4 regions of the Arthrobacter sp. Soil_C_60 genome follow, and region 4 is predicted to be linked to each of the others. Evidence: riboswitches for the same ligand, from Rfam matches in the RefSeq annotation. Region 4 holds a riboswitch; each other region holds the start of a gene.
What was found. A riboswitch is a leader RNA that binds a small molecule or an ion and turns the genes downstream of it on or off. The one in region 4 is predicted to bind thiamine pyrophosphate.
Positions count from the first base shown of each region.

Region 1 (4,183 bases), on a different contig from region 4:
CGAGCAGGACGGCGTCGCAGCCAAGCTCCATGGCCAGTGCAGCGTCCGACGCCGTGCCGATACCGGCGTCCAGCACCACCGGAATCCCGGCGCGCGAGACAATCAATTCGATGTTGTGCGGATTGAGGATTCCCAGCCCGGTACCGATCGGAGCACCCAGCGGCATCACGGCGGCAGCACCCAGCAGCTCGAGCCGGCGGGCCAGCACCGGGTCGTCATTGGTGTAGGCGAAGACCTTGAACCCGCGGTTGACCAAGGCCTCGGTTGCCTCGACAAGTTCCACCGCGTCGGGCAGCAGTGTCTCTTCGTCCGCGATGACTTCGAGTTTCACCCAGTTCGTCTCCAGGGCTTCGCGCCCGAGTTCGGCGGTCATCACCGCCTCCCGCGCCGTGTAGCAGCCCGCCGTGTTCGGCAGCACGCGAATGCCATGGCGGTCCAGCAGGTCGAAGACCGAAGTACCGGTACCGGCCGCGTAGCGGCGCATCGCTACCGTGGTGAGTTCTGTTCCGGAAGCCAGCAGCGCCTCGCCCAAACCATCCAGGCTCGGCGCCCCGCCCGTGCCCATGATTAGGCGTGATCCGAGCCTTACCCCGTCGATCATCAGTTCATCCATTATTCAGCCTCCCTGTACCGCGGTCACGAGTTCTACGCCGTCGCCGTCGGCGAGCACGGTCCGGGCCCAGCTGCCGCGCGGCGCTACCTCCGCGTTCAGCGCGACAGCCACACCGAGCCGTCCGCCGTCGGCCGGCCGCCCGTCCTCCGCCAATTCACGGCCGGTGGTCCTGGCCACCAGCTCGAGCAGTGTCGGCGCGGTCGGCAAGGTGTACGGACTGCCGTTGACGGTGATCTTCATGCGTGACTCTCCTTGGTCATATTGCTGAACCTGTCGGGATTGAATTGCAGTAGCTCGGCTGAGATTTGCACACCCTCGATGAGGTCGGCGCAGATCCTGGCCGCGACCGGCGTCAGGAGCACTCCGTGGCGGAAGAATCCGGTGGCAACTACCAAGCCCGGAAGGTCCTCCGCCCCTGACGCCACCCGTCCCAGCAACGGCGCATTATCCGGTGTTCCCGGCCGAGCACGGCAGGTCATCTCTTCGAGCGCGAGTTCCGCGACGGCCGGCACCAGCGTCTGGGCGTCGCGGAGCAACTGGTACACCCCGCCGGCTGACACATCCGCCGACCCGTCCTCGCGCTGGGTGGCCCCGATCACCACCGTGCCGTCCTCGCGCGGAACAAGATAAACCGGGTGCCCGCGAACGATGCCACGGATTGTCGAGGTGAGAAACGGTTGCAGGCCTGTGGATACGCGCAGCCGCAGAATGTCCCCGTACACCGGACGCAGCGGCAGCCGCAGCCCCTCGGGCAGGCCGGAGAGGTTGGCGGCCGCAAGCCCGTTCGCGACCACCGTTTCGTCTGCCGCGATGACCTCGCCGCCTGCTAACTGCACGCCAACAACTGTGCCCCCAGCATCGGTGATGAGTCCGGCTGCCTTTTGACTTACGACGGCGGCGCCTGAGTTCCGCAGCATCTTCACTAACGCCGTGGAAAGGGCCCGTGGATCCACTTGGTGGTCGCCCGGCGCGTAGAAGGCACCGGTCAGGGCCGGGCCCAGGCTGGGTTCGAGCCGCCGGGCCTCGCGGCTGGTGATTTCGTGGACCTCGAGTCCTTCGGCCAGCTGCGCCTGTTTCAGGTCTGCGAGCGCGGTGCGGTCCGCGGCGTCGAAAGCGGCAACCAAGGTCCCGGTTTCCTGGTAGCCGGTCTCCCCCAGCCCCGCAACGAACCCAGGGTAAAGCCGGGCGGACTCGCGGGTCAGGGCCAGCAGCCGCTCTTCCTGGTAGTGCAGTTCGCTGACCGGGGCGAGCATGCCCGCGGCGGCGTACGTGGCGCCCGTGGCGGGAGCGGGATCGATGACGGTGACACGGTGGCCGCGGCGGGTGGCTTCTGCGGCGATACCCAGTCCCACTATGCCCGCGCCGATGACGGCAACATGTTTGGACAACTTTGAGCTTCCTTCCCTACGCCGGCATGACCCGGATCAGGTTCGACGGTCGGTGCCAGGCACCCTCTCAGCCTGTCGGCCGCCGGCAATTGCCGAACGTGCCGCCCTTTCAGGCTCCCGCAGTGTTTTCTCCAGTGTAGCCATAGTTGCGGCTTCGCCGGCGTCACATTCTGCTGCCGAAGCCCGCGTCCCGCCACCGCGGAGTTCCTTGCGCGGTTTGCCATTATGGTTGCAGGTATGGATTTTTCCTCTGCCCAGCTTTACCTTTGCACCGACGCGCGCCGCGACCGTGGGGACTTCGAGCAGTTCCTCGATGCTGCCTACTCCGGCGGTGTGGACATCATCCAGTTGCGGGACAAGTCCCTCGATGCCGCCGAAGAGCTGGAGCTGCTCGGCGTGCTCGCCGACGTTGCCGCCCGGCACTCAAAGCCGTGGTCCGTCAACGACAGGGCGGATCTGGCTGCAGTGGCCGGGGCACCGGTCTTCCACGTCGGTCAGCAGGACCTTCCGCCGGCCGCGGCCCGGTCCGTGCTCGGGCCCGCTGCCGCCATCGGCCGCTCCACCCACACTCCGGAACAGGCATCAGCTGCCTTAGCCGATGACGCCCTGGACTATTTCTGCACCGGGCCGCTCTGGGCCACCCCTACCAAGCCGGGCAGGGCCGCCGTCGGTCTTCAACTGGTGGAGTTTACTGCCGCCCAGCAGGCGCAGACGGGTTCAGGCAAGCCGTGGTTCGCCATTGGCGGTATCGATCTGGAGAACATCGGCCAGGTAACGGAGGCCGGGGCCAAACGCGTCGTCGTCGTTCGCGCCGTCACCGATGCCGATGATCCGGCCGAGGCTGCCAGGGCGCTGAAGTCCGCGCTGCCGCCCCTGTAACCCGGCGTTCGGCCGGCTGGTGGCGTGAACGTTCAGGCGGTCAGGCCCAGGGCGTTCATCCGGCGGGAATGGTTCCGGGTCAGTTCTGCGAAAAGTTCCGCGGTGACCGCCTGCTGGGAGGCCGGTTCGTCCAGTCCCAGCAGGGCGCCCAGGAAAGCCCGCTCGATCCCGATGCGCTGCGCCTGCGTCAACGCCTCGCCGACCAGCCGCCGGCCCCACAAGGCCAGCCTCGAGGCCAGCCGCTCGTCATGTTCCAGCGCCCTGCGCAGCCGACTAGTGAGCAAGGCCAGCTGGTCCCCGTTTTCCTTGATCCTGGACACCAGCGCGCGCGTCTCGGGATCCAGCCGGTCGGCGATCGCACGGTAGAAATCCCCCGAAACGGCATCCGTGACGTAGGCCTTCATCAACGATTCATACCAGTCTCCGGGCCGCGTCCGCTCGTGGAACGCGTCGATCGAAGCCTGGAAAGGCGCCATGGCAACCTGCACGTCGACACCAAGGCGCGCCAGCTCGGCGCTGACAAGTTCAAAGTGCCCGAATTCGACGACTGCGAGGCGCCCGAGATCCGCGCGGTCTTTCAACGTCGGCGAGAACCGGGCGTCCGAGGAGAACCGCTCGAAGGCGGACAGCTCGCCGTAGGCCATGACGCCATACAGATCAACGACATGCTGCAGATGTTCCGCTCCTGTCCCGTTGCTGGTGGCCGGGCGATCAGCGGGGAAGGATCCTTCGGAGCTCATGAGCACTACCCTAACGCCCCACCTGCGGCGCTGTGGCGATAGGCTGGGCCTGTGCCGTATTCACACGTTGACGCCAGAGTTAATGAATCGCAGCATCTGCTCGCCCGTGTGCTGAAGGAACTGCGCACCGAGCTGGAACTTCCCGCGGCGTTCAGCCCTTCGGTCCTTGCGGAAGCCGAGAAGGCCGTGGCGGAACAGTCCATGCCAGCCGCGGACCTAACCGGGCTGGACTTTGTCACCATCGATCCGCCAAGCTCCACCGACCTGGACCAGGCGATGTACATCGAGCGCGACGGCGGGGGCTACCGGCTCTGGTATGCCATCGCGGATGTTCCCGCTTTTGTTGCTCCCGGCGGTGAACTTGACGCTGAGACGCGACGGCGCGGCCAGACCATCTATGCTCCGGATGGACGCATTCCGTTGCACCCGCCGGTGATCAGCGAAGACTCCGGCAGCCTCCTCCCGGACCAGGACCGCAGCGCATTCGTGTGGGAATTCGAGCTCGACGCCGCCGCAGTGGTCAGCACCGTGTCGCTGCGCCGGGCCAGAATGCGCAGCCGCGC
Region 1 covers NZ_JBDGKM010000001.1:440,206-444,388, reverse strand. The annotation lists gene AC3A4M_RS02210 (thiazole synthase) at 1-613, opposite strand, end outside; gene thiS (sulfur carrier protein ThiS) at 617-853, opposite strand; gene thiO (glycine oxidase ThiO) at 850-2,001, opposite strand; TPP riboswitch at 1,998-2,132, opposite strand; gene thiE (thiamine phosphate synthase) at 2,239-2,880, shown strand; gene AC3A4M_RS02190 (ferritin-like fold-containing protein) at 2,913-3,620, opposite strand; gene AC3A4M_RS02185 (RNB domain-containing ribonuclease) at 3,672-4,183, shown strand, end outside.
Region 1: it holds a riboswitch for thiamine pyrophosphate, as region 4 does, so the genes downstream of both, thiO (glycine oxidase ThiO) here and thiD (bifunctional hydroxymethylpyrimidine kinase/phosphomethylpyrimidine kinase) in region 4, are expected to answer to the same signal.

Region 2 (4,183 bases), on a different contig from region 4:
GGCGATACGGCGCTTCACATCCGCGTAGTAGGCCTGCGCGCTGACCAGATCGTAGGCGACGGCGTAGATGCCTTCGGCATAACGGGCGGCGAGGTCGCGTCCCTGCTCCGAGGCGCCGGCCTGGAACAGCACCGGCCGACCCTGCGGGGAGCGCGGGACGGTGAGCGGGCCGTCCACCAGAAAGTGCCGTCCGGAATGGTGGAGCGGCTGGACTTCGGCCGGATCCGCGTAGCAGCCCTGGCGGTCGAGGACGAGCGCGTCGTCGGACCAGGAATCCCACAACCTGAGGGCGACGTCGATGAACTCGGCGGCGCGTTCATAACGTTCCTGATGCCCGGGCATGGCCGCCATACCGTGGTTGCGTGCCTCGGCGTCGAACATCGACGTGACGACATTCCAGCCGATGCGCCCGGCGCTGATGTGGTCCATGGAGGCCAGCATGCGGGCGGCATGGAACGGTGTGTAGAAGGTGGCCGAAACCGTGCTGACCAGGCCGATCCTGCTGGTGGCCCGGGCCATGGCCGACAGGGCGGTGAGGGGTTCCAGATGCCAGAGCGGCCCTGCGCCGACGTTGCCCGCCGAGTGTCCGTCCGCGAAGAAGACGGCGTCGAACAGGCCCCGCTCCGCGGTTTGGGCCAGCCGCTCGTAGAAGGCGATGTCGCCGAGCTGCTCGATGGGCGACTGCGGCCGACGCCAGGCGGCGTTGTGGTGGCCGCAGCCGAACAGGAACGCGTTGAAGTGCAGTTGCCGCGCCGCCACTAGCTCATCACCAGTCCGCCGTCGACCATCAGGTTCTGCCCGGTCACCGAGCGGGCCCAGGGCGACGCGAAGAACAGTACCGCGTCGGCCAGTTCTTCCGGCGTCGTTACTCTGCGCAGCGGAGTGGAGGCGGCGATCAGCTCGAAGACTTCATCCGGTGTGGCAGCGCTGGCGTCGGTGGTGCGGAGCAATCCGCCGGAGACCATGTTGACGGTGACGTTGTGCTGGCCCAGATCCGCCGCCAGCGTCCGGGTCAGCGAGAGCAGGGCCGCCTTGGCCGCGGTGTAGTCGTGGTAGGGAACTACCGGATTCTGGAAGAGGTTGGTGCCGATGTTGATGATCCGGCCAAATCGGTGGCCGCGCATGCCGGGAAGTGCCTGCTGCGCGGTGTTCAGCGCGCCACGCACGCTGCCGGAGAACTGGGTCTCGAACTCGGACCAGGAAATATCGGAGGCGCTGGAGCGGGCATCCCCGTTGAACGAGAAATCCGCCAGCGCGTTGTTGACCACCGTGGTCACTGCGCCACCGAAATGGGCTTCGGCACGGCTGAACAGCTCCGCCACCTGCCCGGCATCGGTGACGTCCGACTGCAGAGCCACGGCCTGCTCCGGCCCGAACTTGGCGGCCAGCTCCTCCGCGGCCGAACCGCTGTTGCGGTAATTGATGACTACCCGGGCGCCGGCTTCCGCGAAGGCTGCGACGATCCGGGCGCCGAGGCCACGGCCGCCGCCGGTTACCAGTACGGTCTGTGCTGCGAGCTGCATTGAGGTTCTCCACCTTGAATAAGGCGAAAAGATGGTGCAACGCACCGCACGGCAGCCGCTGCATGACATCCCTTCGCTAGTACGAACTAGATCAGGTTCAACGGGTTTGCTCTCAGCCCCTCAAGGGGGCACCCCGTGTCACTGCCTGCGAGTCTACCTGCCGGAGCCGGCTACTGCAGCAACGCCGCCTCCAGACGGTCCATGAAGCTCCGCGCCGTTACGCCCGGTAGTCCATCACCACTTGAGAAGGCGGTCCCTGAGCCAGCATTTCCTTGGTGACCCCATGGAGCTCCAGAATCTTGTCCTTGAACCAGACGTCGAAGGGGTCTTCGGAGGCAGCCAGCTTGCTGAACCCCGCGGAGACGCTCTCGCCCTCGTGGAACAAAGCGGCAAAGTCTCCTTCGGGACTCTGGACCAGGCCGATCACTTCACGGCTGGCCCCGAGGCGCTGCCGGGACTGGGCGAAATCGTCCTTCCGCGGACCGTTGATCTCCTCCACGAAAGCCCTCCACGCCTCAAGCTTCCCGGGCAGGATAGGCACAAACCAGGTAATACATTCCATGACAGATCCTTCTTTTGCTGCTGCGGGGAGCTCATGCGAGCCGGTGTAGGGCTCATGGTAGGCCCGGCCCGGGAGCGCCGACACCCTCAATCTGAGGGATGCGGCGGTGCTAGGCAGCCGGGCATCGTTCCCCGTCGCCGCGGTCCCCGTTTGGAAGGCTAATCTGGAGCGGTGATCATCGTCCTTGGGGCATTGATGGTTTTCCTGGGCCTGCTCTGGTGGGTCCTCACCCTCCTGCTGCCGGACGGGATCGCGCTGGTTGGAACCGTAGTGTTCGGTGGAGCGGTGGTTGCGGTGTTGGCGTTTGTGTACCTGAAGTCAGAGCGCTTCGGCCGGCCGGAGGAACGGGAGTACAGCCGCCGGTTCCGGATCGTGCTGCGGGAAGCCGGGCGTGCCGGCCGGTACGAGGAGATCTGGGCCGTCACCCGCAGGGATACAGCCAATCAGGACATGGCACTGTTTATTGCCGCCGAAGAGCAAGGGAACCTCGGCGAATTGATCGCCGAATGGGACCAGGCGCTGCGGCACGGCCGGGAGGACGATTTCTTCCGGGAGCGTCAGCAAGGCTAAACGCGCCACGTCAAAGGGCTGCCCTGCGTGGCTGCCGTCCCGGGTGGCTCAATCCTCCAGGTAAGCCGGAGTGAAGAGCAGATTCAGTCCTTCGGCAATGGTCGGATGGGTGATGACGGCGTCCCGCACCGCCGTGAATTCCAGCCCCGCCAGCATGGCCATCTGGACCACGGCGGTGGCTTCGCTGGCCTCGGTGCCCAGTAGCGCCACGCCCAGAATCCTGCCGGTCTTCCGGTCCAGCACGGCCTTCCACACGCCTTCGGTCTGGCCGAGTGTACGGGCGCGCGGAATGGCGGCAACCGGCATCTTGGCGATGCGGACATCGTGGCCGGCGTAGCGGGCCTGCTGCTCAGTCAGGCCGACCCGGCCCAGTTCGGGCGTGATGAAGACCGTGTAGGGAATGAGCCGTCCCTCGGTGGTGCGGGCCTCGCCGTCGCCATGCCGGGCGGCCAGATTGGCCTTGAGGATGCGGTAGTCGTCGTAGGAAGCGTGCGTGAACTGCGGGGTCCCGGCAGCATCGCCGGCAGCCCAGACGCCGTCGGCCGCCCGCAACTGCTGGTCGACCTCGATGAAGCCGCGGTCGTCCAGGATCACGCCGGCGGCTTCCAGATTGGCGCCGTCGGTCATGGGTTTCCTGCCGAGCGCCACCAGGACGTCCTCCGCGCTGATCGTTTCGCCATCGTCAAGGGTCACGCTGACCGTGCCGTCTGCAGCGCGCTGGATTTTCTCGGCTGCGGCGCCGAGGCGGACGGTGATGCCGGCGTCGATAAAGGCTTTCTTGACCGCGGCGGACACGTCTGCATCCTCGCGGCCCAGCAACTGGTTCCCGCGCTGGACGATCGTTACATTGACGCCGATGGTGTTGAGCAGGTCCGCGAATTCACAGCCGATGTAACCGCCGCCGAGGATGACAATGCTCTCCGGCAACGACTCAAGCTCGAGCATGGTATTGCTGGTCTGCACCCGGGCCTCCGCCAGCCCCGCAATCGGAGGCAGCGCCGGCTCGGTGCCGAGATTGATCACGACGTCGGTGCCGCGCAGGACGCGGGTGCCGCCGTCGTTAAGGTCCACGTGTACGGTTCTGGGCCCGGTAAATTTCGCTTCGCCCAGGATGAAGTCCATCCCGGAATCGGTGAAACTGCCGAGCTGTCCCTTGACCATGGTGCCGACGACGTCATCCTTGCGGTGCCGCAGCAGGGCCAGATCCATCCGCGGATCTTCGACGCCGGAAATACCGAACTCGGCCGCACGCCGGACGGTCTCCAGTACCCGGCCGCTGTTGATGAGGGTCTTCGTGGGAATGCAGGCCACATTAATGCAGGTGCCGCCGATCATGCTGCGTTCAACCATGGCTACTTTCTGCCCGGCCTTGGCCCGGTCCATGGCCAGGGATTTGCCCGCCTTGCCGCCGCCGATGACCAGTAGGTCGACTTCTTCAATGTCCATGATGGTCCTCCTGAAGTGTGCCGCCGGGCGGTGCCGCCCTCGGGTCGATCCTACGCGGGTCGCCTTCCAGCAGGGGTATGGA
Region 2 covers NZ_JBDGKM010000006.1:45,395-49,577, reverse strand. The annotation lists gene AC3A4M_RS13600 (LLM class flavin-dependent oxidoreductase) at 1-759, opposite strand, end outside; gene AC3A4M_RS13595 (3-oxoacyl-ACP reductase) at 759-1,523, opposite strand; TPP riboswitch at 1,575-1,669, opposite strand; gene AC3A4M_RS13590 (hypothetical protein) at 1,741-2,085, opposite strand; gene AC3A4M_RS13585 (hypothetical protein) at 2,257-2,655, shown strand; gene AC3A4M_RS13580 (dihydrolipoyl dehydrogenase family protein) at 2,704-4,101, opposite strand.
Region 2: it holds a riboswitch for thiamine pyrophosphate, as region 4 does, so the genes downstream of both, AC3A4M_RS13595 (3-oxoacyl-ACP reductase) here and thiD (bifunctional hydroxymethylpyrimidine kinase/phosphomethylpyrimidine kinase) in region 4, are expected to answer to the same signal.

Region 3 (4,183 bases), on a different contig from region 4:
TGCTGCTGGCCAGCAAGCCGGACGGTTCCACGCTGCGCACTTCCAAGTACGTGACGGACAAGCCCACCGGCCGGTTCTCCGGCAGGGGGACCATCCACCTGCTGCCCAAGAGCATGGTCGGGGCCACCATGGGCCTGGTGGCACTCGGGGTGGCACTGACCGTCTTCGCCGGCCCGCTGTTCCAGCTGAGCGACCAGGGCGCCCGGGCCATGCTTGAGCGCACCCCCTACATCGAGGCCGTTCTTGGCCCCGGCGCGGCGCAGGGGGTTGAGCAATGACGCGTTCCCGGATTCCGCTGCTCGTCGAAATACCGCTGCTGGTCTGGCTGGTCATCCTCTGGGGAGCCCTCTGGCAGGACTTCAGCGCCGGCAACCTGATTTTCGGACTGCTCATCGCCCTCGCCGTCGTCAATATCTTCTACCTGCCGCCGGTAGAACTGGCCGGACGGCTGAATCTGTGGGCGGCGGCCCTGTTCGTGGCATCGTTCCTGGTGAACGTGGCCAAGGCCAGCTTCGAGGTCTTCTGGATTGCTCTCACCCGTGGCCCGCGCACGATGAACGGGGTGGTGGCCGTCCAACTGCGCAGCCATTCGGACCTGCTGGTCACCGCCACCGGCCATACAATTTCGCTGATTCCCGGGAGCCTCGTGGTGGACGTGGACCGGTCCACGTCGACGCTGTACCTGCACGTGCTGGACATTCCGGACCCGGACAAGGCGGACCGGTTCCGCGAACAGGTCCGCAGGATCGAGGCCGGGCTGATCCGGGCCATCGGCAGTAAAGAGGAAGTCGCGATGGTCAAAGCGGAGGCAGCAAACCGACGGAACGGAGGAACCAGTTGAACAGTCCATTCATGGAAGTTGTGCTGGTGATCGTCACTGTCGTCCTGGCCTTCTCCGCCGCCGTCGCGATCTCCCGGATTGTCAAAGGTCCCTCGATCCTGGACCGTGTGATCGCTATCGACGTTTTGCTGGCCATCGTCTGCGCGGGCTTGATAGCGGACATGGCCGTCCGGAAGCATCAGGCCAATCTGACCTTGGTGATCATCATTTCCCTGATTGGCTTCATCGGTTCGGTCACGGTAGCCCGCTTCGTCATCGATAGGCGGACCCATGAACACTGATCTTGTGCTGGAAATTGTTGCCGGACTCTGCCTGGTCCTCGGGGCGCTGATGTCCCTGGCCGCCGCTATCGGGCTGCTCCGGTTTCCGGACCTGCTCTCGCGGATGCACGCAGGCACCAAGCCCCAGGTTTTCGGGCTGCTGCTGCTGCTGATCGGTCTGGCCCTCCAGCTCCGCAGCTGGGCAGCGGTACCGGTGCTGATTATCGCCTGGCTGTTCCAGCTGCTGACGGTTCCGGTCTCGGCGCATATGGTAGGCCGTGCCGGCTACCGCACCAAGCACCTGCACCGGGAAACACTGAGCGTGGACGACCTGGATGCCGTGGTCCAGAAAGCCGCGGCGGAAGAAGCCGAACGCCGGAAGGCGGATGCCGCGGAAGAGGCGGCCCTGGCTGCCGATCCCGAGTTGGCGGCAGAACTGGACGTCGGCGGGAACATTGAGGAAAAGCCTGTAGGAAAGCTGAAGGGCGCGCTGCGTAGCAAGGAGCCAAAGGAAGCGGCGGCGAAGGCTTCCGCCAAACGCCGCCGCGAATCCTGAAACTTGCCCAGGGGCTAGACCATGTCCCGGGTCCGGTTGAAGCGGTTGACTGCCTGCATGGTTCCGCGCTGGGACAGCACGCGGATGATGGCGCTGACCGTACCGGAAATCGCGGCAAAAGCGAGGGTGGCGCGCAGGCTGTTTTCCATGTCGTCGTCATGCTTAGGGGAGTCCTCCCCGGTAACGGCCTTCCACAGGATGTCGATGAGCTTGGCGCCGGCCAGGCCAGCCGCAATGCTCACCAACGTACCCAGAAGTTTCAAAACCGTACTCATTTGCCACTGCCCTTCGTTGGAGAACGTCATCTGCCACCCAGCCTAGCGTTTTCCGGGTCGGCTGCCACCCGCCGTCGTCAGTAGTACACTGGAAGACGCTTGAAAAAGCACACATGACGACAGGGGAGCGTCCGTCACGGTAACCACGGCAAGCAGCCGTACCGGGTCGGGACGCTGAGAGTGCGGACAGCCGCAGACCCTCGAACCTGCTCCGGTTAGTACCGGCGAAGGGAGTCGAGATCTCAGGGTGTGCCCGGAAAGGCCGGGTTGCCCTCCCCTCCTGAACCCCAGGAGGATTTTCCATGAACACCGTTACACCTTCCGCGCACGCATCTGCGCGCAAACCCCGTTACACCTGGCGCGTTGTCGATATTGTGGTCGCGTCCGTGATCGGCGTGGCCATCGGGGTCATCTTCTGGGCCTGGTCCGCCGGCTATTCCGGCATTGCGGTGCTGACCGCGGCCTTCCCGCCGGCCGGCGGGCTCTACGCCGGCGGCTGGCTCACGGCCGGGGTCCTGGGCGGGCTGCTCATCCGCAAGCCCGGCGCGGCGATCTACTGCGAGGTCCTCGCGGCCGCGGTGTCGAGCCTGCTGGGCACGCAGTTCGGCCTCACGGTGCTTCTGTCCGGCCTGATCCAGGGCGTGGGGGCGGAACTGGTCTTCCTGCTCTTCCTCTACAAAAAGTTCAACCTCGGCGTGTCGCTGCTGGCCGGGCTGGGCGCCGGCCTGGCGCTGGCCATCGGTGAGAACTTTATGTGGAACGTGGAATGGGCAACCGACTGGAAGCTCTGGTACACGCTGTTCGCCGCCATTTCCGGCGTGGTCATCGCCGGACTGCTGCCCTGGCTGGCGATGAGGGGACTGGCCAAGACGGGCGCGCTCTCATCCTTTGCCGCCGGCCGGACGGCTGACGTATAGGCCATGGTAAACACTCAAAGTACGACGGCGGAGCGCGGCCGCCCGGCCGCTGTCACCGCAGAGGGATACGGCTGGCGCCATGCCGGCCGCAAGGATCCGGCGGTCAGCGACGTGAGCTTCGGGATCGAACCGGGGGAGCGCGTGCTGCTGCTCGGTGCCTCCGGTGCCGGCAAATCCACGCTGCTGCATGCCATTGCAGGGGTACTGGGCGACGACGGCGAAGGCGACGAAGCGGGCCGCCTGACCGTCGACGGCAGGCACCCCGTCCAGTCCCGCGGCCGGACGGGACTAGTGCTCCAGGACCCGGAGTCCCAGGTGGTCATGGCGCGCGTGGGGGACGAAGTCGCCTTCGGCGCAGAGAACATGGCCCTGCCTCGGGACGAAATCTGGGCGCGCGTGCGCGAAAGCCTCGCCGATGTGGGCCTCGAGGTCCCGCTGGGCCATGCCACTACGGCGCTCTCCGGCGGGCAGAAACAGCGGCTTGCGCTGGCATCGGTCCTGGCCATGCGGCCCGGTGTCCTGTTGCTGGACGAGCCCACGGCAAACCTGGATCCGGACGGGGTGCTGGAGGTCCGGGACGCGGTGGTCGGAGTGCTTGAGCGCACCGGCGCCACCCTGATTGTGGTGGAACACCGCGTGGCCGTCTGGGCGGACGTGGTGGACCGGGTCATCGTACTGGCTGCCGGCGGCGGAGTTCTCGCCGACGGTCCGCCGACGGAGGTGCTCAATGCCGCAAGTACCAGGGAACGCCTGATCGAAGCCGGTGTCTGGGTTCCCGGTTACACTCCTCAACTGCACACGCCCGGGGCCACCGGCGGTGGCCACGGCAGCGGCGGCGGCCACAACACGCAGGGTACGGGCCTGCTCCGGGCGGCGGAGCTGTCCATTGCCCGGACCCGGCGGGCCGGGCCGGTAGTCAATAAGGTCTCGCTGGAACTGGCGGCGGGCGAGGCGTTGAGTATTACCGGCCCCAACGGCGCCGGTAAGTCGACCTTGGCGCTGACCCTGGCCGGGCTGCTGACCCCCGCGGGCGGCAGGCTTGAGGCCGCGCCGGAGCTCCAGCGGGGCGCGGCCGGCACCGTGCACAAGTGGAAATCCGCCGAGCTGGTCACCCGGATCGGCACCGTCTTCCAGGAACCCGAACACCAGTTCCTGACCCACCGGGTGATCGACGAACTCGAATTCGGTCCCCGGCGGGTCGCCCGGCTTCCGGAGGACGAGGTGCGACGCCGCGTTGATGCCATTGCGGAGCGGCTGCGGCTGACCAAACTCCTGCAGGCCAATCCCTTTACCCTTTCCGGCGGGGAGAAGCGCAGGCTGTCCGTGGCGACCAT
Region 3 covers NZ_JBDGKM010000009.1:43,281-47,463, reverse strand. The annotation lists gene AC3A4M_RS16990 (Na+/H+ antiporter subunit D) at 1-278, shown strand, start outside; gene AC3A4M_RS16985 (Na+/H+ antiporter subunit E) at 275-841, shown strand; gene AC3A4M_RS16980 (MrpF/PhaF family protein) at 853-1,122, shown strand; partial or broken gene mnhG (monovalent cation/H(+) antiporter subunit G) at 1,112-1,489, shown strand; gene AC3A4M_RS16970 (DUF4235 domain-containing protein) at 1,672-1,932, opposite strand; TPP riboswitch at 2,044-2,182, shown strand; gene AC3A4M_RS16965 (ECF transporter S component) at 2,235-2,849, shown strand; gene AC3A4M_RS16960 (ABC transporter ATP-binding protein) at 2,853-4,183, shown strand, end outside.
Region 3: it holds a riboswitch for thiamine pyrophosphate, as region 4 does, so the genes downstream of both, AC3A4M_RS16965 (ECF transporter S component) here and thiD (bifunctional hydroxymethylpyrimidine kinase/phosphomethylpyrimidine kinase) in region 4, are expected to answer to the same signal.

Region 4 (4,183 bases):
AGCTCGAAGGTGCTACCGGCTCCACCGGGGACGCGGTCAAGGGTTACGAGGTCTCCGACGGAAACCTTTTCTTGGCGGCCGCCTGCGCGGACAATCGCGTACACCACTTGGGAACTCACTTCTCTCGACGTTTAATACAGTTATGCGCTTTGAATACAGGCGGTAAAAGGATGCCTGCCAGCACTGTGCAGTGACGCCTACGGGATTTACCCTTCGAAGGCGTTCGCACCGAAGATCAAGATTACGCTATTTCCGCTATTTCCTGCAAATGGCGCCCGGGCGGCGTGCCGCGGAACTGCACTGTTAGCTCGCCCACACCGGCCGTGGCTCAAGCATAGAGCCTTGGCGCATCGAAAAAGTGGAGCTCGTAGCGGGCCGAATGCTCGAAGGCGGCCATCATCCGTTCGCGCTCCTGCTCCGGCATCTGCTGGGCAGCCGCGTCCATGATTGCCACGGCCTGCCGGGTGGCCTCCGCGAAATCGTCGTCCGCATAGGTCTCGATCCACGCGCCGTACGGGTGGCCGGAGGCTCCTGCGGACATGTACCGGCCATACAGTTCGCTGCCGACGTGCGCATACAGCCAGTAGCACGGCACCACGGCGGCCACCAGCTCGGCGTAGCTCCCCGCAGCGCTGACGGCAAGCAGATGGTCCACGTAGGCCTTGGTGACCGGTCCTTGTGCCGGCGCGATGTTGCGCCCGGCGAGCCATTCGCGGTGCAGCTGCGCCTCGACTTCAAGGCAGTTGTGTGCGCCCTTGGCCCAGAACAGCTGTTCCTGCTCGGTGGGCGCCAGCGCGCTGGCACGGGCCAGTGCCCGCGAGTAGCCATTAAGGTAGCGCGCGTCCTGGGCCAGGTAGTAACCGAACTGCGATTCGCTGAGGGTTCCTGCCGCGAGCGACCGCACAAAATCCAGTTCCATGATCTCCGCCCGGATGTCTGCGGTGCGTTCCCAGGCTTCCCTGCTGAACCGGTCCGCCGGACGCGGCGTGTGCTGGTGGAAATGGTGGATGGGCCCGCTGCCCTTCCCGACCTCTAGCTCGTCCGCGCGCACCAGCGCGCCGAACAGCCACTCCTTCACCTCTTTGAGCGACTCCGTCCAGTCCCCCGTCCGTGCCTGCACCGTAGCCATCGCCGCCGAGAGCGAGCAGCCGGTCCCATGCGTGTTTTTCGTCCGCACCCGGCCTGAGCGGAATTCAACCACCTCGCCCGCCAGCCGCCCGTTCACATCCACCAGCGCATCGGGGCAGTCCTCCGCGGGCAGGTGTCCGCCCTTGACCAGAACCATGACGCCATGCCGGCGGGAGAGCTCCCGCCCCTGCGCCAGCGCCTCCTGCCAGTCGGCGGCGGTCTCGGCACCGAGCAGCACCGCCAGCTCCGGCAGGTTCGGCGTCACGAGGTGGGCTTGGTTGAGCAAGCCGCGCAGCGCCTCCTCCGCTTCCGCTGCCAGCAGTCGGTCGCCGCTGGTGGCCACCATCACCGGGTCCAGAACAACGACGGCGGGGCTCACCTCAGCGAGCCAGCGGCCTACCGTTCCAATCACCTCGCTGTCACCAAGCATGCCGATCTTCACCGCATCGATGCAGACGTCGTCGCTGACCGCGGCCAGCTGCTCGGCGAGGAAAGTTGGCGGCGGTGCATGGACGGAGCGGACACCCTGGGTGTTCTGGGCTACCAGTGCGGTCACTGCGGCCATACCGTAGCCGCCGTTCGCTGCGATGCTCTTCAGGTCTGCCTGGATCCCGGCGCCGCCGGTCGGATCGGTCCCCGCAATGCTTAAAACCCTGGGGGTAGTTCGAATGGTCATGGCTGCTCCGTTGCTGCTCAGGGCGGAACGTGCACGGCAGAATTCCACAGCTGGCCAGCCAGTGGCCCGAAGACTGCAGCGACATCCCTCCGCCAGTCCTAACTGGTTCAGGTTCAACGGGTCTCAAATCTCAGCCGGCTAGTCGCCGGCACCCCGTGTCACTGCTGCCAGCCTAATGCATCAGGGGCGGTCCTTTCGACATGAAAGGACCGCCCCTGATTCATTAGCAGGAATTGCTCAGTGCTGGATCAGAGTTCCGACGCAGGAACTCCGACTCCCAGAATCACCGGCTGCACCGGAGTCTTCTTCTCAGCCTCCGGCTTAGCCGCCGCTTCATCACGGTCCGCCGACGCATCGGCGCCGCCCGATCCGGAGACCGGCCGAACCTCCGGGGCAGCCTTCGCGGACTGCTCCATGCCGTCCCGCTGCTCAATGGGTGCCTGATTCGCGGCTCCCTGGGGACTGCTTGCGGCACGACGACGGCGGCCGCGGCGCTCCGGCGGCGCCGCCGCCTCAGGCTTTGCCTCCGGTTCCGGCTCTGGTTTCGTGACGATCTCCGGACTTACCTTGTTGAAGGCATCCGTCAGGCTCGCCAGAGTCAGGGCCGGCTCCTCACTGGCCGCCACCGGACTGTGCTCGGCACGGGGCAGCACAACCTTTTCGCCGTTGATGGTCAAGACCGGAGCCTCGGGGGCGGCGTCCGGTTCTGCCTTGCGCGCAGCCGGTTCTGACTTGAGCGCAGCCTCGTGTTCCTCTGCCTCGTGGGCTGCGTGGGTCGCCGCGGCGATGGACGCCAGTGCGGCACGGGCCGCCTGCGCCTTGGCTTGCCGCTCGGCGTCGTCCTCATGCTCCGGTTCTACAACCGCGTCGGGAGCGGAGGGCGCACTGCCCTGGTTGTTCTGGCTCTTGCTCCGGCGCTTTTCGCTTCGGGACGGCTTCTCCGGCCGCCCCGGCTTTTCGGCGCGGACAAGGTGCTGATGATGCTCGGCAGCAACCGCGGCACGGCGGTGCTCCAGCGGTTCGTCATGGGTGACGACGCCGCGGCCGCCGCAATGCTCGCAGTTCTCGCCGAAGACCTCGAGCAGTCCGGTACCCATCCGCTTGCGGGTCATCTGGACCAGGCCCAGGGACGTCACTTCGGCTACCTGGTGCTTGGTCCGGTCGCGGCCCAGGCATTCCACCAGGCGGCGCAGCACCAGATCGCGGTTGGCCTCGAGCACCATGTCGATGAAGTCGATGACGATGATGCCGCCGATGTCGCGCAGGCGCAGCTGCCGGACTACCTCTTCGGCCGCTTCCAGATTGTTCTTGGTAACGGTCTCTTCGAGGTTGCCGCCGGAGCCGGTGAACTTGCCAGTGTTGACGTCAACCACGGTCATGGCTTCGGTGCGGTCGATGACCAGCGAGCCGCCCGAGGGTAGGAAGACCTTGCGTTCGAGGGCCTTGTGGATCTGCTCGTCGATCCTGTTGGCCGCGAAGATGTCCTCGGCGCCGGTCCACTTCTCCAGCCGGTCCACGAGGTCCGGTGCCACATAGGTCACGTAGGCCTCGATGGTGTCCCAGGCCTCTTCACCGGACACGATGAGCTTCGAGAAGTCCTCGTTGAAGACATCGCGGACCACCTTGATGGTCAGGTCAGGCTCGGCGTAGAGCAGTTCAGGCGGCAGGGTCTTATTGGAGGTCGACTTTCGTTCGATCCCTTCCCACTGCGCACGAAGCCGGTTGATGTCGTTCATCAACTCTTCTTCGCTGGCGCCTTCGGCCGCGGTGCGGACAATGACGCCGGCGCCCTCGGGAACGTGTTCCTTCAGGATCTTCTTGAGCCGGTTGCGCTCCACGTCAGGCAGCTTCCGGGAGATGCCGGTCATGGATCCGCCCGGCACGTAGACGAGGAAGCGTCCGGGCAGCGAGATCTGGCTGGTCAGGCGTGCACCCTTGTGGCCTACCGGGTCCTTGGTGACCTGGACGAGCACCGAGTCGCCGGACTTCAGCGCGTTCTCGATCCGGCGGGGCTGGCCCTCCAGATGCGCGGCTTCCCAGTTGACCTCGCCGGCGTACAGCACGGCATTGCGGCCGCGCCCGATGTCAACGAACGCCGCTTCCATGCTGGGCAGCACGTTCTGGACCTTGCCGACGTAGACGTTGCCGATCAGGGAGTCCTGCTGCGTCTTGGACACGAAATGCTCGGCCAGCACGCCGTCTTCGAGGACGCCGATCTGGATCCTGTCATCGCGCTGGCGGACTATCATCTGGCGGTCCACAGATTCACGACGTGCCAGGAACTCTGCCTCGGTGATGACCTGGCGCCGCCGGCCGGTTTCGCGCGATTCACGACGGCGCTGCTTCTTGGCCTCGAGACGGGTGGAGCCCTTCACCGAG
Region 4 covers NZ_JBDGKM010000004.1:401,287-405,469, forward strand. The annotation lists gene rplU (50S ribosomal protein L21) at 1-107, opposite strand, end outside; gene thiD (bifunctional hydroxymethylpyrimidine kinase/phosphomethylpyrimidine kinase) at 329-1,804, opposite strand; TPP riboswitch at 1,872-1,970, opposite strand; gene AC3A4M_RS11610 (Rne/Rng family ribonuclease) at 2,053-4,183, opposite strand, start outside.